Regions from separate parts of the Kitasatospora sp. NPDC127116 genome, predicted to be linked through region 1. Evidence: riboswitches for the same ligand, from Rfam matches in the RefSeq annotation. Region 1 holds a riboswitch; the other holds the start of a gene.

Region 1 (4,641 bases):
GCGTCCACGTCGCCCTCGGTGAGGTGGTACTCGCGGACGGCCAGTCGCGGGCCGGTGAGTCGTACGGGGACCATGGCTGCCGACCCTATCCCCGCCCGGCGGCTACCGTTCGGACTATGAACGACGAAGACCTGCGGCTCGCCCCCCGCACCAAGGCCGCCGACCTGCTCGCCTGGGCGGCCGGGCAGGACCGCGCGCCGGTGGCCGAGGCGCCGCTGCGCGCGGTGCTGGCGCTGCTGGAGCTGGGCGACGGCAGGATGCACGACGGCTGGCCGGAACTGACCTCCGACGCGGTGGAGCACCTGCTGTACGAGCGGCTCCACCTGTACGTCCAACCCGCACCCGAGGAGGACCCGCTCGCCTACGGCGACGCCGTCCGGCTGCTGATCGACCACCAGCGGGCGGCCCGGCGGCTGAACGCCAAGCGCCAGGAGCGGCTGCACGAGGAGGCCGAGTGGCAGGGCGAGGTCGCGGCCGGGCTGCTGCGCCGCGCCGACCTGGTGACCTGGCCCCGGCTGTACGCGGTGCTGCTGCACGCGTACGGGGTGGACGTCACGGACGGGGCGGCGGTGCGGGACTGGCTGGCCGGCTTCGCGGAGCTCGCGGAGGAGGACCGGCTGGCCGCGTACGAGGCGCTGGTGCCGGCCGGCTGGCTGGACGAGCCGGACGAACAGGGCTGGGGCCCGGGCCGGGTGCTGTCGGTCGGCATGGCCACCGACGGCGCCCGGCGGCTGCTGGAGCAGGGCCTGATGCGGCGCAGCTACCGCAACCTGGCCGAGCTGACCGCGCAGGGGCGGCCGATGCCGGACGAACTGGCCGGGGACTTCGGGCAGTTCGAGGAGGCGGCGGTCGACGCGGCGCTCGACCTGTTCGGCGGGTGGACGGTGCCGGGACTGCCCCGGCTGCTGGTGACGGAGTTCCCGGAGCTGGCGCCGGAGCCGGGCCAGGAGGAGATCGAGGCGTACCTGGCGCAGCTGCCCGCCGAGGAGTGAGACCTCGCACGAAGGCCCCGGCCCGGAGCGGCTGCTCCGGGCCGGGGCCTTCTCGCGTGCGCGTCGGGTTCTCTCGCGCGGGTGCGCGGACCTCTCGCGGGTGCGTCGGGTTTCTCGCGCGGGTCAGGGGTTGAGGCCGCGCTGCTGGAGCCAGGGCTCCGGGTCGACCGGGGCGCCGCCGCCGGGGCGGACCTCCATGTGCAGGTGCGGCCCGGTGACGTTGCCGGTCGCGCCGACCTTGCCGATCTGCTGGCCGGGGGCGACCTTGCCGGAGCCCTTGGTGATCGAGGAGAGGTGGCAGTACCAGATCTCGGTGCCGTCGGGCAGGGTCTCGACGATCCGGTAGCCGTACGAGCCGGCCCAGCCGGCCGAGGTGATGGTGCCCTGGCCGAGCGCGTAGACCGGGGTGCCGGTGTCGGCGGCGAAGTCCAGGCCGGTGTGCAGGTTGGCCCAGTAGCGGGCGCTCTGGCCGTAGTGGGCGGAGAGCCGGTAGTCCTTCACCGGGAGGGTGAGGGCGGCGGCCTTGACCCGCTCGGCCTCCTCGGCGGCGCGCTTGGCCTCGGCCTCCTTGGCGACGGCCTTGGCCTCCGCCTCCTGCGCGGCCTGGAGCCGGGCGGTCTCCTCGGCGGCGGTGCGCTGGCTGTCGGCCTGGTGCTGGATGCGGGCGGCGAGCGCGAGGCCGGGGTCGGCGGAGAGGGCGACCGGGGTCTCGTCCGGGGCCTCGACGGCGGGGGCGGCGGCCGGGGTCGCCGAGGCGAAGCCGGTGGCGCCCAGGGTGGCGGCGACGGCGGTGACGCCGAGCAGTGGGGAGGCTCCGCGGGTCTGACGCGGCATCCGGTGGCGGTTGGTCTCGACCTCCGCGGGGAAGTCCTCCGGGCCGAAGGCCTCGGGGCCGTCCGTGCCGGGGTGGTCGAGGAGCTGGGTACCGGCTGCGAAGCCGGCCGGGTGTGCCGGGGTGTGCGTCGACGCCACGGAGGCGCGCTCCTTTCCTTCCTTCGCGCCTACCGGGTTAGCTGACGGGTTCGGAGCAGGAAGGTCTCCTACGGCTGGGCCGGAGCCCCGCCGATTCACCCCAAGGAACATGGTTCCCCGGCTCCCTGACCTGCCCGGAGGCGGGTCGGCGGGATTAGGCGACGGCGCACGGTGCCGTCTGGGTACGGCGTTGACAACCGCGCTGCGTTATCAAACGTTAATCCTAGGAGGCTCTGATTCCAAGCCATCCGTTCGGAGCAGCCTAGGGCAAAGTGATCGGACGTCAACGAACGACACCGGCGAACACCCCCCTCGCGCACGGCCCCATCTGAGTACTCCTACTCATGTGCGCCCCGGCCGGGCGGCCACATCCTGGCGCCATGAGCACATCGATGCAGACCCGCACCACGGCCGCGTACCACATCCAGGCCGTCCTCTCCTTCGCCCTGTCGGGCGTCGCCCTCGCCGTCGGGATCGCCTACCTGCCGGTCGGCGGATGGACCAGGGCCTTCCTCGGGATCGGCCTCCTCTACACCGTCACCTCGGCGTTCACCCTGGCGAAGGTGATCCGGGACCGGCAGGAGTCCAACGAGATGGTCACCCGGGTGGACCAGGCCAGGCTGGAGAAGCTGCTCAGCGAGCACGACCCGTTCAAGGTGGAGGGAGTCTGATCGCCCCTTCCTCTCTCCACCCGCTCCTCCCGCTCCACCCCTCACCCGGCCGTTCGCTTGACGGCTAAGGCTATTAGCCTTAGCTTTATGGCTATCGGCCCGCACGCCGATGTCCCGCACCGGCGGCCCGAGGAGGACCCCATGAACGGCACCATCACCCCGAGCACCCAGTACCTGACCGTTCCCGGCGGCCGGATCGCCTTCGACGACACCCGGCAGGGCGACGGCACCCCCGTCGTCCTGCTCCCGGGCATGCTCGACAGCCGGGCCGCCTACCGGCACCTGCGCCCGCTGCTCGTCGCCGCCGGCCACCGCGTCGTCACCGTGGACCTGCGGGGCTTCGGCGAGTCCTCCGTCGAGTGGGACGACTACGGCCCGGCCGCGATCGCCGGCGACGTCCTCGCCCTGCTCGACCACCTCGGCATCGAGCGCGCCGTCCTCGCCGGGAACTCCTACACCGGGGCGACCGTCGTCAGGGCCGCCGGGGACGCGCCCGAGCGGGTCGCCGGGATCGTCCTGCTCAACGCCTTCGTCGAGAACCCGCCGCCGGGCGCCCTGCTGCGCGGCGTCATGGGCCTGATGGGCGCCGCCCTCGTCCACTGGCCGGCCTCCTGGGGCTTCTACCTGCGCCGGATGGCCTTCCCGGGCGCCAAGCCCGCCGACTTCGACGCGTACGTGGACGGACTGGTCGCCGCGCTGCGCACCCCGGGGCGCAAGACCGCCACCCGCGGGTACGTCCACGGCGACTCGGCGCCGGTCGGCTGGACGGCCGCGGTGCGGTGCCCGGCGCTGGTGGTCATGGGCAGCAAGGACCCCGACTTCCCGAAGCCGGAGCTCGTCGCCGACCGGCAGGCCGCCGCGCTCGGCGCGCGCAAGGTGATGATCGAGGGGTCCGGGCACTACCCGATGGCCGACAACCCGGCGGCCACCGCCGACGCCCTGCTGCCGTTCCTCGCCGAGCTCGGCTGAGCCCCGCCCGGCCCCGCCGCCCGTTCCTGCCCGACCCCGCCCGATCCACCCGACGTCATCCGTACGGAGAGCCCGAACCCATGCCCCGCGTAGGACTGACCCCCGACCAGGTCGTCGACCACGCCCTCGCCCTCATCGACGAGCAGGGCGCCGAGGCCCTCACGCTGGCCTCCGTCGCCGCCCGGGCCGGGGTCGCCACCCCCTCGCTGTACAAGCACGTCAGCGGCGGCCTCGCCGAACTGCGGCTGCTGATCGCCGTACGGGTCACCGGGGACCTGGCCGACCGGCTGGCCGAGGCGGCCGTCGGGCGCAGCGGGGACGACGCCGTCGCCGCCGTGCTGCGTGCCTACCACGCGTACGCCACCGCGCACCCGCACCGCTACAACGCCCTCCCCCAGGCCCCGCAGCCCGACGACGACCTGGCCCGCGCGGGCGCCCGGCTCGTCGGCGTGATCATCGCCGTCCTGCGGGAGTACGGCCTCGAAGGTTCCGAGGCGATCCACGCCGCCCGCACCGTCCGCTCCCTCGCCCACGGCTTCGCCTCCCTCACCACCGCCGGCGGCTTCCGGCTGGCCGAGGACCTCGCCACCACCCACGACCGCCTCATCGCCACCCTCACCACCGGCCTCCGCGCCTGGCCCGCGTAGGAGGCCGGCGCGGACGGCCACCTCTCCGGTGCCGGTGCCGGTGCCGGTGCCGGTGCGACGGCCCGGTCCCCGTTCACCTCTTGAGGAACCATTCACCGCTTGGGGAAATGGGGTATTAAGGGTCAGTGCCCCTGGAGCCCGCCGACAGTCCGACCGCGCGCAGTGCGATGCGCTGCGTGCGCCTGCTGCTCGGCTGCACCAGCGCCGCCGAGCTGCTCGGCACCGTACTGGCCGAGGGCCCGAGCTGGATCACCGGCGAGGGGTCCGCGCTGTACCTGCTGGACTCCGCCGGGATGCTCCGGCTGACCGCCTCGCACGGGCTGCCGGACTGGGCGCACGAGCGCTACGGCGTGGTCGATCCGGCCGGGGAGCTGCCCGCCGCGATGGCCC
Region 2 (4,641 bases), on a different contig from region 1:
TCTCCCGGGAGGAGGCCGACGACCTCGTCCACCACACGCTGTTCAGCGTGGAGGGCGGGCACGCGGCGGCCGGCGCGCTGCTCGACAAGGGCTGCACGGCGATCGTCTGCGGGAGCGACATGATGGCGCTCGGGGCGATCCGGGCGGTGCGGCAGCGCGGGCTGTCGGTGCCGCAGGACGTGTCGGTGGTCGGCTTCGACGACTCGCCGCTGATCGCCTTCACCGAGCCGCCGTTGACCACGATCCGCCAGCCGGTCGAGGCGATGGCCACGGCGGCGGTCGACGCGCTGCTGGAGGAGGTCGGCGGAAACGCGGCCCAGCGCGGCGAGTTCATGTTCCAGCCGGAGCTGGTGATGCGCGGGTCCACCGGGGCCTGCGCGCGCTGAACCCGGCCGTCACGGCCGACGGAAGGGCCCCGGAGGGCGGTTGCTCCCCGGGGCCCTTCGGCGTGCGTGCGTGCGGTCGGCCGCCCGGGCCGTCGGGCGGTCAGCCCTCCTGGGCGGTGGGGCGGTCGACGGTCGGTCGGTGCCCGTCGGCCGCCTCGCCGGTACGGGTCTCGGTACGGCGGCCGCGGGCCAGGTAGTCGCGCAGGACCAGTTCGACGGCGTCCTGCGGGTTCTTGGTGCCGGAGAGCAACATCGCGTCGATCGCGAGGTTCGCGTCGAGGGTGACGGTGACCTGGGCCATGTGACTCCTCCTCGGGTGCAGAGCAGCAGCATGCCCGTTGGGGCGGGGATTCACCACGGGGATTCGTCGTGGGGATTCAGCAGGGGCTTCGCCATGGGGATTCGCCGTGGGGATTCAGCACGGGGATTCACCGCGGGGATTTGCCACGAGGTACGGCCGGAGGCATGCCGGAACCCCCGGGGAGGAGCGACCAGACTCTCCCCGGGGGCGTGGGCGGTCGACGATCGGACGACAGCTGACAGATGATGAAATCTGTTATCTGTTATCTGTTATCTGTCAGCTGTTATCCGTCGTCCGCCGTCCGTCGGCTGTTCGCCGTTCTCAGACCCGGCCGGCGAAGTCCGGGGCCCAGTTGGCGATGCTCTGCTCGCGGACGCCCGAGCTCGGGTTGGCGGCCTCGACGTACTTGCCGTTGCCGACGTAGATCGCGACGTGGTAGACGCCGGAGTCCTTGCCGTTGTTGGACCAGAACAGCAGGTCGCCCGGCTGGAGGCTGTCCAGCGAGACGTGGGTGCTGGCGGCGGCCTGGTCGGCGGCGACGCGCGGGACGGAGACGCCCGCGGCGCGCAGCGCGGCCTGGGTCAGGCCGGAGCAGTCCCAGCCACCGTTGCCGGTGCCGCCGTAGACGTACGCCTGACCGACCTTCGACTCGGCGAAGGAGACCGCGGCGGCCATGCTGCCGGTGGCGGCCGGAGTCTGGGTCTGGGTCTGGGTCTGGGCCGGAGCCTGGGTCTGCGGAGCGGGCTTGGCGGCCGGCTTGGTGGACGGCTTGGCGGCCGGGGTCTGGGCCTGCGCGGTCGGCTGGGCGTTCACGGCACCGCCGTTCGCGGACTGGCCGGACTTCTGCGAGCGGTCGAACCAGGTGAAGTCCGAGCCGGACTTGCCGGTGGCGGACTGGCCGGCCTGGGCCTGGCCGTTGCCGCCGAAGGACAGCTGCTGGCCCGGGTAGATGCTGTCCGGACCCTCGGTCAGGGTGCCGCGGTTGAGCTCGTACAGCCGCTGCCAGCCGCCCTGCACCTTGTGCTGGTCGGCGATCGCGGACAGCCAGTCGCCCTCGACCACGGTGTAGTCGCCGTTCTGGGCCTGCTGCTGGCGCTTCTGGACCCAGTCGCTCCGGTTTCCGGAGGCGGTGGAGTCGGTGCTGGCCTGCGTGCCGTCCTGGGCGGGCGCGGCGGGCGCGGCGGGCGCGGCGGGCTTGGCGGCCGGGGCCTGGGTCTGCGGAGCGGGCTTGGCGGCCGGGGCGGCCGGCTTGGCGCTCTGCGCGGGCTGCGCGGGCTTGGCGGTGGTCGAGCCGGCGGTGGAGCCCGCCGAGGTGTCGACGGCGGCCGCGGCGCCGCCCTTGGTGAGGCCGGCCTGGACTGAGCACACCGGCCAGGCGCCGGGGCCCTGCGAGGCGAGGACCTTCTCGGCGACGGCGATCTGCTGGTCCTTGGTGGCCAGGTCGGCGCGCGCCGCGAAGGCGGTGCCGCCGAAGGCGGACCAGGTACTGGAGGTGAACTGGAGGCCGCCGTAGAAGCCGTTGCCGGTGTTGATGCTCCAGTTGCCGCCGCTCTCGCACTGGGCGACCTTGTCCCAGGTGGCGACGGTGGCGGCGGAGGCGGTGCCGGAGGCGATGCAGGGGACGGTGAGGCCGACGCCCGCGACGCCGAGGGCGGCGATCACGCGACGGGTGCGGCTGGACAGACGAGTGCCGTTGGTGGGCAGCATGAAGACGTGGTCCTCTCCCACGCCTGCGAGGTGAGCTGTCGGATTCGGGCTGGAGTTGCCCGGCCGCGCTGTGGGCGCGGCTTCACCCCTAGCCCTGGACCGTTCCGGAGATCGGTCCGGGGCGACTTACCTGTGGGTCCCCCGCTCCTGCCGTGGTGCGATTTCGCGCTGCCAGGACATCCGACGGCAGGACTCGGCGTCGCGGATGAACCGGGTTCGTGTGGTCACGAACGGGGAGCACGTTAATCAGACTTAAGTTCAAACTGCAAATGACTGTGATGCGCATCACGGTTTAGTGGGAACTGCCAAAATTGCCGCTCTACATGATCGTAAATGATCGTTTTCAAGCAACCCTGCTGTGGAAGCCCACAACTGGCAGCGCTTCAGAAGTGGTGTGACGGCACGTCGAATCGCGGGTCGGAGCGCCCCGGCGGATGCCGCGGCGGCTGTGGTGCGAGTGCCCGCGACCGCGTTTCCTATTTCCTTTCAAAAAGGCCAGAACGGACATTCCACTTCGCCGCCGTCCGACTTCCGCGCGGGACGGCCACGGGCGGGCGGAGCAAAACCGAAGGGCCCGGAACGCATGCCGTTCCGGGCCCTTCGGTGCGCGCGAACCGGCGCGCGACGTCGACTACCGCCCTGCGGACCCCTGGGAGGCCGCGTGGGCGCCGCGGACGCCCTCCAGGGCCCCCTCGGCCTCGGCGGCGGCCGCCGCCTCCGCCTCGGCCCGTGCCAGGTCCTCCGGGGACGGCGCGGGCAGCGCCGCCAGGTAGGTGGAGGCGATCAGCTGGCCGACCGACGGGTACGAGCCCAGCGGTGCGGCCGACGGGCAGCCGGTCTCCTCGGCGGCGGTGGCGAGCAGCTCGGAGTCCGCCTCCGGGCCGATCACCAGCGGGGCCAGCGCCGGGCGCTGCGAGCCGGTGTCCCTGAGGTGGTTGACGGCCGCGGCCACCGAGCCGGGCACGTCGAGCGCGGCGGCGACGACCGGCACGGCCAGTCGGGCGGCCAGCAGCACGCCGGTGATGCCGGCCGCCGCGGCCGCGTCCTCGCCGCCGACGGTGGTCAGCACCACGCCGTCCGCGGCGGTCGCGATGGCGAACAGCCGGGCGCGGTCGGCCCGGGCCAGCCCGGCCTCGGACAGCCGGACGTGCACGGCCTCGGCCAGCAGCGGGTGCGGGCCCAGCGGGTCGGTGACGGGCGCGCCGTACTCGGCGGCGAGCGCGTGAAGCTCGGTCAGGAAGGTGTGCGGGCCGGGCACCAGCGGGACCAGGACGGGCGTCGGCAGCCCGGCCTCGGCCGCCATGGCCAGCAGCTCGGCCACGGTGCGGTCCTCGCCGCCCGCGCCCTCGCCGCCGTTGCCCGGCAGGTAGCCGACCGCGGTCCGGACGCCGTTCTGCTCGGTGCGGACGATCGAGAGCAACTCCTCGACGACCGAGCGGGACTCGGGCCCGGCGGTCGCGGGCACGGCGAGCACCAGGGCCGGGGCGCCGGCCGGGATCTCGGGGCGCTCGGGACGACGGTGGCGCCCCCGCGCACGGGAGCCTGGAGTACGGACGGGCAGTGGCGCGCCCGGGATGGCTGCGGTGCTCATGCCGGAGATCGTAGGACATCTGCCCGTCCGGCTTGCAGTCGGCTGCCGCGTGGGTTTCACGCGGTCGCGGTCCGGAGCCCGGTGCGTCTCCGGCGCCGGTCCGGGCACTTTGCCTACAATCCGGACATTCCGCTCCCAATCCCCGCGCGACCGCCGGTGGTTGCCTCGACGCGACCCGAGGGGGCCGGCGTTGCACCTGGGGCGCGTGAGATGTCTCACAGCATGAGGATGGTTTGACGGAGGGTCACGGGGGTGCGACTCCCGGCATTCGAAGATCAACATTCAGCGGGGAGGCGCTCACGGCCGGTTATCGCGCGCCCGACGATTCATCGGCTATGTCCGTTTACGTACCGTCAGGAGAAGGGTCCGTGAAGAGTTCGCGGCTGCGGACAAAAGGCCACGTGCACCTGCAACGTCCCGTGCTGATGCACGTGCACTGCGGCTATCATCGCGTCAAGTGAGGCGTTGTGCCGGACCGGTACGGGGCCGGTCCGTTCGTTTCGACGGTGCCGGGGGCGCCGCGCTGGACGACAACTCCGGAAGCTCTTCGGGAGATTTCTATGCACGACTCGCAGGACACGCACGGCTCGTACGACACCTACAACGGGATGGCCGCCGCCGATCTCCAGGGGGTGGTCTGGCAGAAGAGCCGGCAC

Evidence for each region. A riboswitch is a leader RNA that binds a small molecule or an ion and turns the genes downstream of it on or off. The one in region 1 is predicted to bind cyclic di-AMP.
Region 2: it holds a riboswitch for cyclic di-AMP, as region 1 does, so the genes downstream of both, ACFVHV_RS04980 (transglycosylase family protein) here and ACFVHV_RS29290 (M23 family metallopeptidase) in region 1, are expected to answer to the same signal.

The regions. Positions count from the first base shown of each region.
Region 1 is NZ_JBHXTL010000087.1:16,941-21,581, forward strand. Features, by position in the region: gene ACFVHV_RS29280 (GNAT family N-acetyltransferase) at 1-74, opposite strand, end outside; gene ACFVHV_RS29285 (hypothetical protein) at 117-992, shown strand; gene ACFVHV_RS29290 (M23 family metallopeptidase) at 1,116-1,964, opposite strand; cyclic di-AMP (ydaO/yuaA leader) riboswitch at 1,977-2,135, opposite strand; gene ACFVHV_RS29295 (YiaA/YiaB family inner membrane protein) at 2,345-2,635, shown strand; gene ACFVHV_RS29300 (alpha/beta fold hydrolase) at 2,777-3,604, shown strand; gene ACFVHV_RS29305 (WHG domain-containing protein) at 3,685-4,251, shown strand; gene ACFVHV_RS29310 (SpoIIE family protein phosphatase) at 4,377-4,641, shown strand, end outside.
Region 2 is NZ_JBHXTL010000007.1:122,872-127,512, forward strand. Features, by position in the region: gene ACFVHV_RS04970 (LacI family DNA-binding transcriptional regulator) at 1-386, shown strand, start outside; gene ACFVHV_RS04975 (hypothetical protein) at 487-687, opposite strand; gene ACFVHV_RS04980 (transglycosylase family protein) at 1,009-2,415, opposite strand; cyclic di-AMP (ydaO/yuaA leader) riboswitch at 2,402-2,572, opposite strand; gene ACFVHV_RS04985 (hypothetical protein) at 3,026-3,985, opposite strand; gene ACFVHV_RS04990 (DUF397 domain-containing protein) at 4,546-4,641, shown strand, end outside.